DNA from 3 places in the Micromonospora sp. NPDC049891 genome. Region 2 is predicted to be linked to each of the others. Evidence: riboswitches for the same ligand, from Rfam matches in the RefSeq annotation. Region 2 holds a riboswitch; each other region holds the start of a gene.

Region 1 (5,407 bases), on a different contig from region 2:
GCCGGTGAGCCCGACGCCAGCGGACGGGCCGTCCATCTCCCGCTTCTTGCTGGAAGCACTCGGGATACCCGTCGAACGCGTGCCGACGAGCCGCATGGGTGTCAACGCGCGGACCACAGCGCTGACCTTCAGGGACATCTTCCGCTACTGCTACCTGCAGGCGAAGGAGATCGACCGCTCGGTAGTCGGTCACCTCGACCCCAACGTCAACCCCAAGCGCATCTCCGCGTTCGAGCTGATGTTCGGTCTCACGGACCCCGAGCTACTCGACCTCAAACGCCGGCGAGGTCTTGAGCGCGACCAAGCCAAACAACTGGAGAAGGATGCCATCGCAATCGACCGCTTCATCCGAGAGGACGGCATAGCCGACCCCGACGAGCTGCGCGCACGGCGTCTACAACTTCTGCAACAGCTCGGAGCGGCCGAGGACCGGCTCCGGGCGACGCGAGAGGAGGTCGAGGCCCTGACAGCGGCTGAAGAGGAACGCCGGGGACGGTTATCCGCAGCGCTGTCCAACTCGAAGAAGCGTCACGAGGAAGCCGACCTCATGGCGATGGCGATACGCGGCAGGGAAGCGATACTAGCTCAGCTGAACCTGGATCTCGCCAAGGCAGAACGTCTCAGCACAGCGGTCGGACTCCTCTCTCCGTTCGAGTTCTCCACCTGCCCTCGATGCATGCAGGAACTCGGCCCACGCGAGCTCGCCGAGACGGACTGCCTCCTCTGCTGCCAGCCGATCGAGCCGGTGGGCCTAGGCGACATCCAGTCCTCGGCTCAGAACGTCGGGCGCATCCACGACCAGATGGCCGAAACCGAGCAACTGCTGCGCAGCGATATCGCAGCCCATGCACAGGCCCAACAGGCAGCGAGCCAAGCAGATGCCGAACTGGAGGCGCTCCACCGTGAGTACGACCAGGCGACTGCGGGAGCCGTATCTCCCCGGATCGAACTAGTTGCGCGACTGAGCCGCGAGACAGAAGCCCTGCGGCAGAGGATTGACGAGACCAACCGCCACGCTGCGATGTGGCGCCGGCTCGACCAGCTTCGCGCACAGGTGGCCCAGCACCGCAAAACCCAGCGTCAACTCGCAGTCGACATCACCGAACGAGAGAAGGCTCTACGGCGCCGCGGCACTCAACTCGAAGACATTGACGAGGCGTTCAAGGAGGAAGTCGAACGCATCGGCATACCTGTTGACGGCGTAGCTCGAATCGACCCCACAACTTTCCTGCCGCTGGTAGGCGACACGGAGTTCGAGGCACTCCAAGCGAGCGGCGGCGGAGCCAGCACCGCCCTCAACGTCGCCTACCACCTGACCCTACTCACGACAGCTATCGACCACCCCGGCGTCCTTCTCCCCGACCTCCTGATCATCGACTCGCCACGTAAGGCAATCGGTAACCGGGAACCAGACGTGGCACTGGGCCGACGCCTATATGCCCGACTAGTAACTCTCGCGGAGACCTACGGCAGGAAAATTCAGATAATCGTCGCCGACAATGACCTCGCCACCGGCATCATGAGCACACATGCGACGATCGATCTCACCTCACAGCGCTCAGTCGTTCCCGGAGTCACGAACACCGGGGTCGGTCAGGGCCAACGGGTCGAAGACATCCAAGGGAAGCAGTGACAGCTCGGCCGAATCCTCGGAAGCCGCCGTCCTCTCCCAATCATCTGTCGGACATCGGCGACGCTGGAGTGCGCACTGGATAAACCAGTCCTGGGGCGTGCGCCGGGCGGATCCCGGCGTCACGGCCGCCCGGTGACGACCAGCCGGGTCACGCCTGCTGGGTGGCTCGGGTTTACGGTTCCGCCGGGCGAGGTGAACGGCCTCGTTGGTGCGGATATCGCGAAGACCACCTGTTTTCCCGAATCGTATCCATGTGCTATTCGGTCTGGTGCGGCGGCGCTGGCTGGACGGGGTGGCACGAAGCCTCCCACACTGAGCGTGGTCACTTCGGTGGTCACAGCCCAAGATCAAATAGCCGTCATCGCGTGACAAGTGGCGACAGGGGGTGTGATTTGACGTAGAGAGCTTTCCCTGCTCAGAGCACCTGTTGGCATCCGGCGGTACGGCGTGACAGAATCGTTACCATACTGGCAGTGTGGGGGTCAGGGGTTCGAGTCCCCTCGGCTCCACCTTGCGTTTATGCAGGTCAATCGGCGTCAGTCATCGACTGGCGCCGATTGTTTGTGATCTCGTGGTCACAGCCGTGGTCACCCAGCGCCCCACACTGTACTTCGGTGATCGGTGTTGAGACTTCGTCCGAAACGGCCTCTGGCCAGGGATCTTTCGACTGCGCCGCCTGTTCGGGTGCTGCCGGGGCGGAATGTGGGGCGCAAAACAGTGTGGTACCGGGGTGCCGGCTCGTACCGTCAGAAGCGGCCCCGCCGGTGTGCTGGCGTACCCGCTTGGTACGCGGCGGGGTAGCTGGCCGTCTTGCGAGTCACACGAATCGAGGCGGGTGCCGGAAACCGAAGCCGGCGCCGGACGACCCAGTCACGCCTACGGATAGGCGGCCGGTCACCGTTGATGGTTCCCCGGAACGTTGGGCCGGCCGGCGCTCGGCAGGGTCAGACGGTGCCGAAGAAGTTTCGCAGTGCGGGAAGCCGGCGGATCAGGAGTTGGTCCAGGGCGAAGATGACCAGCAGGGACAGGCCGAACAGGGGCAGGAAAACGCCGAGCACGACCATCGCGCCGAGCGGGGTCCTGTTGTCCCAGAGCGGGAGTTTTGCCCGGGGCGCGGCAAGGCCGGAGGCGGTGCTGCGGCGGGTCCACCACATCATCGTGCCCGTGACGCACATGAAGATCACGGCGAGGTAGCCCGCGAGGGCCGCCGCGGAGAGTCCGAGCACGTCTCAGTGCTCCTCGGTGCCGTCGAGCAGGGCCTGCCGCAGGGCCAGGCGGTGCTCGCGGCGGATCTGTGCCTCGCGGTAGCGGCGCCGGTCTTCGTCGGTCTGGGGTAGCAGTGGCGGCACCGGGCGGGGGTGGCCGTTGTCGTCGACGGCGACCATGACGAGGTGGGCGGTGGCCACGTCGGTCGGTGGCACGGCGCGGTCCCACCGGTCGGCGGTGACCTTGACGGTGACCTCCATGGAGCTGCGTCCCGCCCAGGTGATCCGGGCGTCGACGTGTACGACGTCGCCGACCCGGACCGCGCGCAGGAAGGCGGTCTCGTCAATGGCGGCGGTGACGGCCGGGCCGTCGGAGTGCCGGGCGGCGACCACTCCGGCGACGGAGTCGATGAGGTTGAGGATCCGGCCGCCGTGGACCGTGCCCATCAGGTTGGTGTGGTGCTGGTCCATGATCTGCGACAGGGTCAGGTGGGAGGCTGACGGTGGTCGGCCGGCGAGAGTGGTCGTGTCGTGCACGGGTGTCCGTCCTCGGGGAACAAGCCACCGACCCGTCGGCGCGCACGTCGAGGACGCGCCGTCTCGGCGCGTCACCCGCCCGACCCGCCCGCGAGGTCGACGGCAGCGCACACACCTTGTGTCCGCAGCGCGGGCAGGTCTTCGGACTCGTGGGCGGTGCCGGACTCGGCCGGTCTCCTACTGGCCGTCGCTTCCCAGGCCGGGCGGCCCAGTGCGTGGTGACGGCTGTCGTTCCCACTCACCGCTGCGGGGCAGTCCCGGACTTTCACCGGGTTCCCTCTTACGACGCCCGACCGCACGGCCGGGCGAACCAGCGCCGTCGGCCACCCTATCCTGACCCGGTCCGACGACCGTCCGGCCCGGGTACCTGTGGCGAGTTGCCCCATCACTCCGACGCCGAGCGTCGGCCCGTGGCCGCGATCGCCACGAACCTCGCCGTCACGACCCACCGTGTGCGATCGGTAGCGGATTGACAGTGGCTGTGGGAGCAGACGAGACTGGCGCGACAACTGAACAACCGCGTGTGTGTGCGGGGGAAGTCCGGTCGAAGTCCGGCGCTGGCCCGCAACGGTAGGCCGCCGGGAGCTTCCCTGGTGGCGAGCCCGAATACCTGCCGCACCCGCGATTTCTGCTCCCCACCCGTCGTGGCCCACGGGTCGGAGGCCGGCCAGCCGCGCCGTCGCCGGGCGGGCCGGGTTTCTGACGACCGCCGGGCCGGAAAGGCGCGTCCGATGGTCGTCCGCCTGAGCCGGCACCGCCTGCTCGCCCTGCTTTGCGGTGTGCTCGCCGCCCTCACTCTGACCACACCCGTGATGGCCGCGCCCCCGCAGGCCGGCACCGTCCGATCCGATGCGGCCGCGGGCTGGTTGGCCCGACAGCTTGTCGACGGGGAACGCTTCGAGGCCGTCTTCGACGGGGTCGCGTACCCGGACCAGGGGTTGACCCTGGACGCGGTCTTCGCGTTCGCCGCCACCGGTGTCGCCGACGACTTCGGCGCGCGAGCCCTGGCCTGGGCGACCCGGCCGGACGTGCGTGACGGGTACATCGGTGACGGCACCACCGAGGCGTACGCGGGCGCGACCGCCAAGCTCGCACTCGCCGTCGCGGTCCGCGGCGGTGACCCGACCGACGTCGGCGGTGTCGACCTCATCGCCCGGCTGGAATCGCTCCAGACGTCCGGCGGCCGCTTCACCGACCGGTCGGCGTGGGGTGATTTCAGCAACGCGTTCAGCCAGTCCTTCGCGATTCTCGCGCTGGACCGCACCGCGCAAGGTGTGCCGGCGGCCGCTGCCGGATGGCTGGCGGGTACCCGGTGCCCCGACGGCGGCTATCCGCTGCTGCCCGCGCAGCCGGCCTGTGCGTCCGATGTGGACGTGACGGCCGTCGCGGTGCAGGCGTTGCGGGCCGCCGGTCGTAAGGCTGATGCCGCCGCAGGGCTGCACTGGCTGCTCTCGGTGCAAGGCGACGACGGTGGGTTCACCAACGCCGGTGGGGTCGCGAACGCCAACAGCACCGGACTGGCCGCCCAGGCGCTGCGCGACGGCGGCCGGCCGCTGGCCTGGCTCCGGGCCCGCGTGTTCCTGGCCGATCTTCAGGTCGGGTGTGCCGCCCCGGTCGCCGACCGGGGCGCTGTCGACTTCGACGGCGGCGTCTTCGATCCCGGTACCGCCCCCCGCGCCACCGCGCAGGCTGTCCTCGGTCTGACCGGCACCGGATATGCCCGGCTCTCCACCGTCACCGCGACCGCCGGCGCACCCACTCTGCCCTGCCGCTGACCGGCCGGCAGATTCCGTCCCACCACAAGGAGTGCTCATGTCCCAGGTCCATCTTCCCGCCCGTCGGTGGCTGGCGAGCATCGCGGCGGTGGCTGTCGTCGCCGTCGGGTTGATTGCTGTCGAGCCGTCTCCACGGGCCGCGCAGGCCGCCGCGTGCACCGGGACGTCGGGGGTCACCGTGGTGGTCGACTACGGTGCGCTCGGCGGCGGCGTCCAGGTGGCGTGCGCGCTCGGTGACCCGGCCACGGGCCTGGCCG
Region 2 (5,407 bases):
GCCCTTACGACGGCCGCCCTGGTTGACCGCCGCCACCCCCGCGTCGAGGGTCTTGAGGAACGGCACGATGCCGTTGGACCTGCCGTTGGTGCCCCGGATCAGCGCGCCCCGACCCCGGACCCTCGACCAGGAGATGCCGATACCGCCGGAGAACTTCGACAGCTTCGCCACCTGGTGGTAGCGCTCGTAGATCGAGTCGAGTTCGTCGCGCGGCGAGTCGACAAGGAAACACGACGACATCTGGGTGTGCCGGGTGCCCGAGTTGAACAGCGTCGGTGAACTCGGCAGGTACGCCAGGCTCGACATCAGCCGGTAGAACCCGATCGCCTCGCCCGGTGTCTGCGACAGCCCGCAGGCGACGCGCAGCAGCCAGTACTGCGGCGTCTCCACCACCAGGCGGGTCTGCGGATGCCGCAGCAGGTAACGGTCCGCGACCGTACGCAGGCCGAAGTACTCGAACCGCAGGTCGCCGTCCGGGTCGACCGCGTCGTCCAGCTTGCGCGAGTTGCGGGCCACGAACGCCGCAGTCGCGTCCCCGATCAGCCCCAGGTCGTGCGCGTACCGGATGGACTGGCTGAAGCTGGCCACCTGCTGTCCCCGGACCTCCTTGTCCACGTACGCGGCCAGCAGCCGCGCCGCCAGCTTCGAGTACTGCGGCTCCGCACCGATCAGCTCGGCGGCCGTCTGGATGGACAGCTTGTCCAGCTCGGCGGTGGTGGCACCGTCGTACAGGCCGCTGATGGTCTTCGTGGCCACCCGCAGCGGATCGACCTCGTCGAGGTCGGTCACCCACCGCTCCACCGCCCGGACGATCTTGTTGACGTCCACCGGTTCCGTGGCGCCGTCGCGTTTGCGGACCTGCATCACATGCCGGCGCTGCTCCGACACACCTGCGTCGGAGGCCGGCATCTCCCGCACGACCGTCACGTCTCTCTCCTCGCGCCGTCTGCTGAGGGCCTCGGACACGCGGGAGGACGCCACGGACCCGCGCCGAGGGCGCGGCCGTTGATGGCGTCGGCCGTCCCACGCGGCCTGCGGCCGCCGCCCACGAGTGCGGGCGGCGTGCTGGCAGGTCTTCGGACTCGTGGGCGTGCTCACGCGCTCCTACTGGCCGTCGCTTCCCAGGCCGGGGCCCAGTGCGTTGTGACGGCTGTCGTTCCCACTCACCGCTGCGGGGCAGTCCCGGATTCGCACCGGGTTCCCTCTTGCCTCGGCCGCCCCGGATGGGCGCCCGAACCAGCTACAGGTGACACCATATATGGGTCACCCACGAACGCAAGACACCAGATGGTGTGTCGGCGAGTCCTGCAACAGATGTCACATCCGGCTACGCCGTCCGGCCGGTGCGTGCTTGACCGGTCGCAGGCAGGCGGGCGTACGAAGAGGACGGCGGATGCGACGGGGTCCTGATCGTCGGCCACGCCCCGGCGTGGCTACCCGCCCCGCAGGTACACCGCAGCCACGCGAGAAACCGGGTCGTCAGCTCGCCGGGGTCCTCACGCGGCAGGTCGTCCAACGCCGCCGTCAACAAGGCACCCGCGTACATCGACAGGCCCACCCGGTCCCGGCCGTACGCCTCGGCAAGCCGCACCCGCGCTGGGGCGCACGGCCACGACGGTTCGCCCTCGCAACTGGCGCACGTCCACTCCGGCCGGCGGGGCAGGTGCTCGTCGGCGAGCCGGGCGGGCAGGGCGTCGACGGCCCGGCCGATTCGCACCGCCTCGGCGGCCATCGCGTCCCGATAGCTGACGGCACGCCCAGTCATGCCGGCCACCGGGCTTTGCGCCGGGCCTGGTCGAGCAGGCGTTGCCGGGCGGCCTCCTGCTCGACGGTCTCCCGCCGCTGCCCGCCGTCAGCCAGCGGTATCGGCCGCTGCCGCAGCCACCACCAGAACCTGTGCCACCTGCTCACGCCATCACCTCCGCCGAAGTTCGAGGACGGGGGCGGCGGTACGTGGGGGCGCACCGCCACCACCCACAAGAATCGTGCGATGGCCGTGGGCACTCAGGGCAGGTGCGAGGCGTCCGGCGTCCTGTCCGGGACGGTTGACGGACAGCTCAGCCGGTAGCGACCGCGAGTGCCTGCCGATACTCCTGCGTCCATGCGGCGTCCCGCTGGTCAGGCGGCAACCCAGCCAACCCGGCGCGCAGATTGTCGATGCCGGCCGACGTGTCGCCGAGCGCCAGATAGGCCAGCCCGAGGCCCATCCTGCTGAACGTGGGCGTCAGCCAGTAGGCCAGGACCGGTGCCTGCTCGCGCTCGGCCGCCTCGGTGAGGTCACTCGCCGCACCGAGGAGCCCTGCCGCTGAGTGCCGATCGCCGAGTAGCGCGAACCCGTGGGCGGCCTGGACCGCGTCGCCGACGCGTTGCAGGGCCGTCGCCCCGGGTGTGTGGTACGCGGCGAGGAAGTGTCGCACGATGCCGCGCGGGTTGCCCCGCTGCCGCTCCAGGTAGCCTCGGAAGTTCTCCACCTGCGCCGCGAGCGGGCCACTGTCAACGGCGTCGGCCTGCCTGGCGGCCTCGGTCAGCACCTGTATCGCCTCGCCATCGTTGCGGGCTTCGGCATGCAACCAGCCGACGAACTGCGTCCACTCCGCCACCAACTCGTGCAGCTGGCCGACGTACGGCCCGGCGGCCCGCTCGGCGAGTTGCTGCACAGCGGACTGCTGCGCCACCATGGCCGGCAGCGTCACCGGAGCCGGCAGAACGTCGTCAAGGCGGCGTTGCGCAGCCAGCACCTCGGCGAGCGACCGCACCGCAGCGGCGTCGAGGCGGGTCGGTTCGGCGAGCACGTACGCCAGGCGGTCATCGTCGTCGGGGGTGGTCACGGTCGGGGCATCGACCACCATCGCGGCCAGCTTCCCGCCGGCCTGCAGGGTGTCGTCAAGGTGTGCGGCGAGTTCCCGGGACGGTCGAGTACGACCCGTCTCGAGGTCGTGCACGTAGCTCTTCCCGACGTACGCAAGGCGAGCCAGATCGCGCAGTGACAGGCCACGGACACGTCGAAGTCGGGCAAGCTCAGCGGGGAACCGTGGGTCAACGATGGTGCGCGCGCTCGGCGGCATGGCGAAGCTCCCAGGTGGAGGACTGTGCGGCGATCCGCTGGCCCCCACACCCGCGAGCCGCCACAATCGACGGTACCCGGCTCCGACATGCAGCGGCAGCAAACGTCAGACGAGCCAGGCCCGTGTCGGCGACATGGCGGCTCGCGCAGACCTGTCGAATCCGGTCATCGGCGGAGGCACGACGCCGCGTCATCGTCATCGGCCCGAGACTCAACCGAGCTCGGAGGTCGACCCTGCTCTGCGATCGTCAGAGCATGGTCGCCCCGACGCGCGCGAGGACACGGCGGATCGTCGCCACGCTGGCCGCCGCGCTGCTCGTCCTGACCGGCCTGACCTCCTGCACGCCAGAGATCAAGGGCATCACCGGCCTGACCGTGGATGCTGACGGCCGGCCGCTCGCGGCACTGACCTGGTGCGCGGACAAGCCGCCGGACGTGATTGTCCTTGCCACCGAAGACGCGGTCTCGCCCACTCCGTCCGGCGCTCCGGCACCGTCCGCGAACTGGCCGAGTTGGCCGGGCCGGGACTATGACGTACCCGGGGACGTGACCTCGCCGGCCAGCGTCCAACTGCCGGGATTTCCGCCCGATCCCGCTCCTGATCGGCGCGCCACCTTCCGCATGTACGGCGTCGCCGGCAACAACAGCTTCACCACCCACTCGGTGACCTTCCGGCTGCCCGAACTCGCCGGCCTGCAACCAGGATCGGTCATGATCACCGCCATCGTGAACAACGACGAGGTACCGAAGTACGTTTCCCTCGACGAGTTCGCGCGCCTCGGCAGGGCCGAGTGCTGACCTCGCGCGGTTCTGCCATCCTGGCCGGGTGAAACCCAACCTGGAGAGGATCCCAGGAGAGCAAGACCGACTCGCCCAAGAGATCCTCGCCCACGCGCCGCGACGCATCGAGCAGAGTTTCGTACGTTCCCTCGACCCGGCCTCCGGACTTCCGCCCGACCTCTTGGTCACACAAGCACCTCGGGAGTACCGGCCTACGCTCAGGCAGACCGCTGCGCGTCGCCGCTGCGTAGGCGGTCCAACTCGGCGAGGTACATCTCCTGCATGCGGTCGTAGTGCCGGACCAGCAGCATGATCTCCTCGACGCGGTAGCCCTCGACGAGCCGCTCCGCCCGCTCGGCGAACCGCTCGTACGGTCGCGTCAACTCGGCGACCCTTTCCGGCCGCAGGGTGACGATCACTCGTCGCCGGTCCGCCGGATCCCGTTCGGCCGTCACGTAGCCGGCCTGCTGGAGCCGGCGGAGCATGCTGGTCACCGCCCCCGTGGTGAGGTTGGTGCGCTCGGCGACCTGTCCCGCGGTGGCGGATCCGACGTCCGCCAGGTAGTCCAGGCACTCCAGGTCGCTCACCGTGAGGCCCAGCCGTTCCGCGATGGCGTACCGGAACACCATGGACAGCCGCGAGGTTTCCCGCCCGGCACGCATGAGGTCGGCGATCGCGGACGTACGGGCCAGCTCGTGGGACATGTCGGCAATCATGCCTCCGGCACGGTGACCCGGTGCAGCCGAGGTAACAACCGGGTCAGCACCCAGTGGGGTGCGGCCGCGCCTCCGGTGAGGCGCCGCATCAGCTTGGCGGCGGTGTCGACGGCGTGGAAGGCGTAGGGCACCATCTCGTCCTGGTAGCCGGCGATCGCCTCCTCCACCGGCGTGCCGTTTCCCCGGGCCTCGACCAGCTTGTGGCCGAGCAGGGCGGCGTCGCGGAGCGCGGTGTTGCCGCCGTGAGCGCCGAACGGCGGCATGACGTGCACGGCGTCACCCATCATCGTCGCCCGGGGTACCGCCCACCGGTGCGGGCGTTGGCCGGTGGCGAAGACATTGAGCACCGTGGCGTCCAGTTCGGCCGTGTCGACAAGCCGTCGGATGAGCGGATGGAAGTCCGCGCTCATCACCGCAGCCTGTTTCCAGAGCGCCAGCAGGCTGCCGCGTACGTCGATGGGCACCTCCTCCTGGCGGAGCAGCAGTGCCCACATGACGTAGTCGTCGCCGGTGGGCGCGTAGCTGCCCGGGGCCAACCGGGCGAACGCCCGCCCCGGGCTCTCGCCGAACCGCATGGAGGTGAAGAAGAAGGCACGGCCCGGCCGGTCGGCGATGGCCAGGACCCCGCTGGTACGCAGTGCCTCCGGAATGACGCTCGCACCGTTGCGCCACAGGGGTGACCGGCCGTAGATGCCCACCATCGGGGTGCTCGCCGGGTCCGCATCCGGCATGATCTGCCGGCGCAGCGCCGAGCCGACGCCGTCGGCGCCCACGACGACTGTTGCCGGGGCGGCCCCGCCGTCGGCGAACCGCAGCCGCACCCCTGCCGGGCCGCCGCTGTCCACCG
Region 3 (5,407 bases), on a different contig from region 2:
AACGTGGCCCAGACCCACCTCGCGGTCGACTTCGGTGCCGCACAGACCACCGTCCTGTGGATCATCAACAGCTACACCCTCACCCTGGCCGCGCTGCTGCTCCCGCTCGGCGCCCTGGGCGACCGGCTGGGCCGCAAGCCCATGCTGGTAGCCGGGCTGGTCGTATTCGGTGTCGCGAGCGTCGCGGCGGGCCTGGCCCCGAACGCCGAGATCATGCTCGCGGCGCGGATGCTCAGTGGCGTCAGCGCGGCGATGATCATGCCGATCACCCTCGCCGTGATCACCTCCACGTTCCCAGAACACGAACGCGGTAAGGCGATCGGCGTATGGACGGGCATCGCCGGTGGCGGCGGCATCCTCGGCATGTTCCTCTCCGCCCTGCTCGTCGACGTGGCCTCCTGGCGCTGGCTGTTCGTCCTGCCCGTGACCCTGGTCGTCGTGGCCCTTGCCATGGCGCTGACGTCGGTGCCCAACTCCCGCGAGCACTCCGGCCAGTCCTTCGACCTGCTCGGCGCGCTGACCTCCAGCGTGGCCGTGGTCGGGCTCATCTACGTGCTGCACGAAGGACCGGAACGCGGCTGGAGTGACCCCGTCACGGTGATCAGCCTCCTCGTCGGCCTTGCCGCGCTTGTCACGTTCGTGACCTGGGAACTGCGGCGCCGGGACGCCGCACTACTGGACGTACGCCTGTTCCGCGAGCGGGGCCTGGCCGGCGGTTCGCTCACGCTCCTGGTCGTCTTCGGCGTCCAGGCAGGCATCGCCGTGGTCCTCTTCCCGTTCTTCCAGGCCGTGCTCGGCTGGTCGGGACTGCTGTCCACCCTCGCGATGATGCCGATGGCGGTCCTGATGATGATGACGTCCGCGCTGGCCCCTCGCCTGGCCACCCGCATCGGCCCCCGATCCACGATGGCCCTCGGCATCGCGCTGGGTGGCCTGGGTCTGACCCTCATGGCCCTGGTCGTCTCGGTGGACGGCGGCTACCTCTCCGTCCTGCCCGGCATGCTCGCCATGGGCGTCGGCATGGGCTTCGCGATGACTCCCTCCACCGAGGCGATCACCAGCTCCCTCCCCGCTGCCAAGCAGGGCGTGGCCTCCGCGCTCAACGACATCACCCGCGAGTTCGGCACCGCGCTCGGCGTCGCCATGCTCGGCGCACTGGTGTCGGCCGGCTACCGCAGCTCCATCGACGACAAGCTGCACGGCGTCCCCGTGGCCACCGCCAGCACCGCCCGTGCAGGAATCGCCACCGCCCTGGACGCGGCCAAGGAGGCCAGCTTCCACAACCCGCAGGTGGTCCACGCCGCGCAGCAGGCCTTCGTCGACGGGTGGCGGCAGGCCATGCTGGTGGGCGTTGCCGTCATGGCCGCCATGTTCCTCGTCGTCCTGGCCCGCGGCCCCGAGCGCCGCCCCGCCCGGGCAACCGAAGCCACCGAGACCATCGCGGGCTGACCACCTGGGAGCACGGGCGCTCGCGGTGAGTTCACGGGGCACCACGGTCACCGTGCAGCTGACATGCTCGGGATGCTGTCGGGACCAACCGTGCGGACCGCCGGAGCCGGGAAAGGATAATCATGGGCAGCGAACTGGCCGACATCCTCGATGCGGCGGCCCAGGGGCGTTTCCCGGCACCGGACGGCGGCATCACCGTGGTGCCACAGCCAAGCAGCCGCGACGCCGGAGTTGTCGCTTTCACCGCCCATTCCGTGATCTTCACCGACGAGGACCCGCTGTGGGTACGCCGCACCCTGGCTGCTCTCGACTGCGACGCCCTGGCGGCCGCGATGAATCCGGCCTTCCTGAGCGCGCTGCTCGACCGCACCCGGCGCTCGATGGACACGATCGACCTCTTGACGGTGGCGAGCCCCCTCGCCGGTGAGCCCCAACTGAAGCTGGAAGAAACTGCGGGCGCGGATCATCCACGTCAGGTCAGGGCACGGAAGCGCCGTGATGACCTCCGGGTCTGGGCGGCCGACGGCGGACTGGTCATCCTCGGCCGCGGTGTGGCAGGCCGCTGGGAAACGGCGATCGAGGTCGACGAGGGGCATCGCCACCGGGGCCTCGGGCGGGCACTGGCGACGGCCGCCCGCCATCTGGTGCCCGACGGCCAGCCCGTCTGGGCGCAGCAGGCCGCCGGCAACGCCCGCAGCGTCCGCGCTTTCCAGGCGGCTGGCTTCCGGCCGGTGGGAGCCGAAGCGCTCCTGCTCGACCCGTAGGCGTCACTGAGAACGGGCGGTTCGGGTCGCTGAGGACACCCTCGCCCGCCCGCGCCGTCCGCAGGTCCGCGATGACGACGCATTGTCGGCGGACGGTCCCTGCCGCTGGCGGCCGCCCGGTACCAGCAGGGCAACGGGCGGCCGGTAGCGCGCGTGGCTGGCTGCCTTCGTGGTCAGCTCAACGTGAAGGTCACGTCGTCGACGTCGAAGGTCGTGACGCCGTTACCGGCCGTCTCGCTGGCGAGGAAACTGGCCGTCGCGGTGCGCTCGGTCGTCGCGGTCCCGGTCGACATGCTGTACTGCCGCCACTGTGACCCGCCGTCGAAGGCCAGTGAGAACCTGGTCTTCGGGGGTATCCCGGTGACCGCCAGCCCGACGTTCAGGTAGTCGCCGCGCATGGTCTCGGTGGTGGTGGTCCGGACCCAGAAGCGGACCGTCAGGTCGCAGTCTGCCGGCACCGTGACGGTGGTGCGCAGCAGGTCGGTACGCGTGACGTCCAACCCGGCGAAGGTGGCGTACGCCCGGCCGGTGTGTGCCGGCCGGGCCGCGTCGCCGAGCACGACGATGCGGGGTCCGGCATCCCAGCCGGTGGTGCCACGCTCGAATCCCGGATTCGAGTGGATCTGCCCGGCGCAGGGTGCGCCGGCGGCCGGCCGACCACTGGGCGCACTGCCCGTGCTCAGCACCAGCAGGGCCGCAGCGAGGGCGGTGGTGACGAACGCTTTCATCAATCCTCCCCGTGTCAAGACGTTCGAAGAACGATGCCAATCGACCATGCTCGATGAGATTCGGGGCGTCAAGCTCTTCCCGGGTTCCGGCGCCCGCAGTGCTGTGACATATTGCCCACCCGCGGGGCCAGCGGTTCCGGCAGCCGATACCTACAGTCGGGCCATGGGCACCGACGAAGGCGCGCGGGGCTGGCTCCGCCGGCATGGGGCGGAGCAGATCGCGCACCCGGGGGGCAACCTGTACGCCCACCTGTGTCGAGTCAGCGACCGACTTGCCGTGCTCGGCTGCGGCGATGAGGTGCGGGCCGCGGGCCTCACCCACGCCGTCTACGGCACCGACGGGTTCGACCTCGCCCTGCTTGACCGGGCCGATCGCTCCGTACTGCGGGACCTCGTCGGGGCCGACGCCGAGGAGCTCGTCTACCTGTACGGCGCCTGCGACCGTGGACGCAGCTGGCGGGAGCTGGCACGGACCGGCCAGGTGTTCGACCGTTTCGCAGGGCAGGTGAGGACACCGAAGCCGGCTCAGCTCCGGTCCCTCGTGGACCTGAGCATCGTCAACGAACTGGACGTCATCGAGCACGATCCCACGGTGGCGGCCCGCTACGGCGGTTACTTCCAGGAAGTGTTCGCCTCATGGTCGCCACTCGCCTCCGAGCAGGTCATTCGCGACGTGCAGCGGGTCCTGCGGCCGTGAGACCCGGACCATCCGCCGGGCCGCCCGCGGCGGCGCGACCCCCCGGTCGGGTACGCGTACGAGCGGTCTACCCCGGCAGCTTCGACCCCTTCACCGCCGGGCATCTGAACGTGGTGGAGCGGGCCTGTGCCCTCTTCGACGACGTGGTCGTGCTCGTCGCGGTCAACAGCGGCAAGCACCCGGGCGCCGACGAGCGGGAACGAGCCGCCGCTGTCCGGGCCGCGTTGCCTGTCGAATGGCCCTCCGTCACCGTCGCGGCCTGGCGCGGGCTGACCTCCACCTACTGCCGTCGCCACGACGTAGGTGTGATCGTGCGCGGCGTGCGTGACACCACAGACCTTCAGGCCGAGTACCGACTCGCCGCGATGAACCAGTCGCTCGGTGTCCCCACCCTGTTCCTGCCCGCGCAGCCGGAACTGAGCAGGGTGTCGTCGACCGCGGTGCGTACGGTGGGGACGTCGCCCTCGTCCGCCCGGTCGTAGCCTGCCGCCATCGGCGCAACCCTGCCGCACCGCCGCGCCGGAACATCTGACACCGGCGAACCGGTCAGCGGCGCACGCCGTCCCGTACGTCGGACACTCCCGACCGGTCGGCACGCTCTGACCCGTACCATGGCCGGTGGCGCTGGTTCGTCCCGTCCGCTCGGGCGGGACGTCGCAAGAGGGAACCCGGTGTGAGACCGGGACTGCCCCGCAGCGGTGAGTGGGAACGACCGCCGTCAACAAGCACTGGACCGCGAGGTCTGGGAAGCGACGGCCAGTAGGCGACCTGGTGTCATGCCCGCGAGTCCGAAGACCTGCCAGTGCTGCGCACGCCGCCGGTGTGCGCCGCCGGCGGCCTCTCGGGAGGGTCAGGGCGGAAGCCGGTACCCGAGGTGTACCCGTCTTCCCCTCTCCGTGTCCGCCGGACACTTCGAGGGAAGGACCCCCTGGTGAGTACCGCATTCGGGCAGAGCACCGTGCTCGGCTACCCACGCATCGGTGCCAATCGTGAACTCAAGAAGGCTGTCGAGGCGTACTGGGCCGGCGCTGTCGACGCCGAGGCTCTGGACAGCACCGCCGCCGGACTGCGGGCGCAGGTGTGGCGGACGCTCCGCGACGCCCGGCTCGACGCGATCCCGTCGAATGTCTTCTCCTACTACGACCACATGCTCGACACCGCCGTGGCCGTCGGCGCCGTCCCGACCCGGTTCACCCGGCTGGGCCTGTCCACCCTGGACACCTACTTCGCCATGGCGCGGGGTGTCGACGCCGAGCCGGCGCTGGAGCTGACGAAGTGGTTCGACACCAACTACCACTACCTGGTGCCGGAGATCGCCCCCGACACCGTCTTCACCGCTAATCCGGCGAAGGCGTTGGGCGAGTACGCCGAGGCCCGCGACCTGGGCATCACCACCCGGCCGGTGTTCGTCGGACCCGCCACGTTCCTGCTGCTGGCCAAGGGTGAGGATCCCTTCGCCCGCCTCGACGACCTGGTCGAGACGTACGCCCGGATTCTCGCCGCCCTGGCCGACGCGGGCGCCGGCTGGGTGCAGCTGGACGAGCCGGGCTACGTCGCCGACCGCACCCCGGTCGAGATCGACGCCCTGCGCCGCGTCTACACCCGGCTCGGTGAACTCACGCACCGACCCCGGATCTTCGTCGCGACCTACTTCGGTGACCTCGGCGACGCGCTGCCCGCCCTGCTGGGCACCCCTGTCGAAGCCGTCGGTCTGGACCTGGTCGCCGGACCGGGCAACCTGCACCGGCTCGCGGCCGCCGGACCACTGG

Evidence for each region. A riboswitch is a leader RNA that binds a small molecule or an ion and turns the genes downstream of it on or off. The one in region 2 is predicted to bind cobalamin.
Region 1: it holds a riboswitch for cobalamin, as region 2 does, so the genes downstream of both, AB0I71_RS24585 (acyl-CoA thioesterase) here and AB0I71_RS03385 (ribonucleoside-diphosphate reductase subunit alpha) in region 2, are expected to answer to the same signal.
Region 3: it holds a riboswitch for cobalamin, as region 2 does, so the genes downstream of both, metE (5-methyltetrahydropteroyltriglutamate--homocysteine S-methyltransferase) here and AB0I71_RS03385 (ribonucleoside-diphosphate reductase subunit alpha) in region 2, are expected to answer to the same signal.

What each region holds. Positions count from the first base shown of each region.
Region 1 is NZ_JBFAML010000023.1:59,233-64,639, reverse strand. Features, by position in the region: gene AB0I71_RS24595 (hypothetical protein) at 1-1,633, shown strand, start outside; gene AB0I71_RS24590 (hypothetical protein) at 2,578-2,859, opposite strand; gene AB0I71_RS24585 (acyl-CoA thioesterase) at 2,863-3,375, opposite strand; cobalamin riboswitch at 3,511-3,658, opposite strand; cobalamin riboswitch at 3,862-4,008, shown strand; gene AB0I71_RS24580 (peptidase) at 4,107-5,150, shown strand; gene AB0I71_RS24575 (hypothetical protein) at 5,188-5,407, shown strand, end outside.
Region 2 is NZ_JBFAML010000002.1:12,480-17,886, reverse strand. Features, by position in the region: gene AB0I71_RS03385 (ribonucleoside-diphosphate reductase subunit alpha) at 1-909, opposite strand, end outside; cobalamin riboswitch at 1,050-1,256, opposite strand; gene AB0I71_RS03380 (hypothetical protein) at 1,328-1,765, opposite strand; gene AB0I71_RS03375 (hypothetical protein) at 1,762-1,911, opposite strand; gene AB0I71_RS03370 (helix-turn-helix domain-containing protein) at 2,058-3,065, opposite strand; gene AB0I71_RS03365 (hypothetical protein) at 3,320-3,862, shown strand; gene AB0I71_RS03360 (MarR family transcriptional regulator) at 4,063-4,548, opposite strand; gene AB0I71_RS03355 (NAD(P)/FAD-dependent oxidoreductase) at 4,557-5,407, opposite strand, start outside.
Region 3 is NZ_JBFAML010000015.1:75,654-81,060, reverse strand. Features, by position in the region: gene AB0I71_RS20005 (DHA2 family efflux MFS transporter permease subunit) at 1-1,449, shown strand, start outside; gene AB0I71_RS20000 (GNAT family N-acetyltransferase) at 1,572-2,213, shown strand; gene AB0I71_RS19995 (hypothetical protein) at 2,387-2,941, opposite strand; gene AB0I71_RS19990 (DUF6817 domain-containing protein) at 3,105-3,638, shown strand; gene coaD (pantetheine-phosphate adenylyltransferase) at 3,635-4,120, shown strand; cobalamin riboswitch at 4,247-4,457, shown strand; gene metE (5-methyltetrahydropteroyltriglutamate--homocysteine S-methyltransferase) at 4,570-5,407, shown strand, end outside.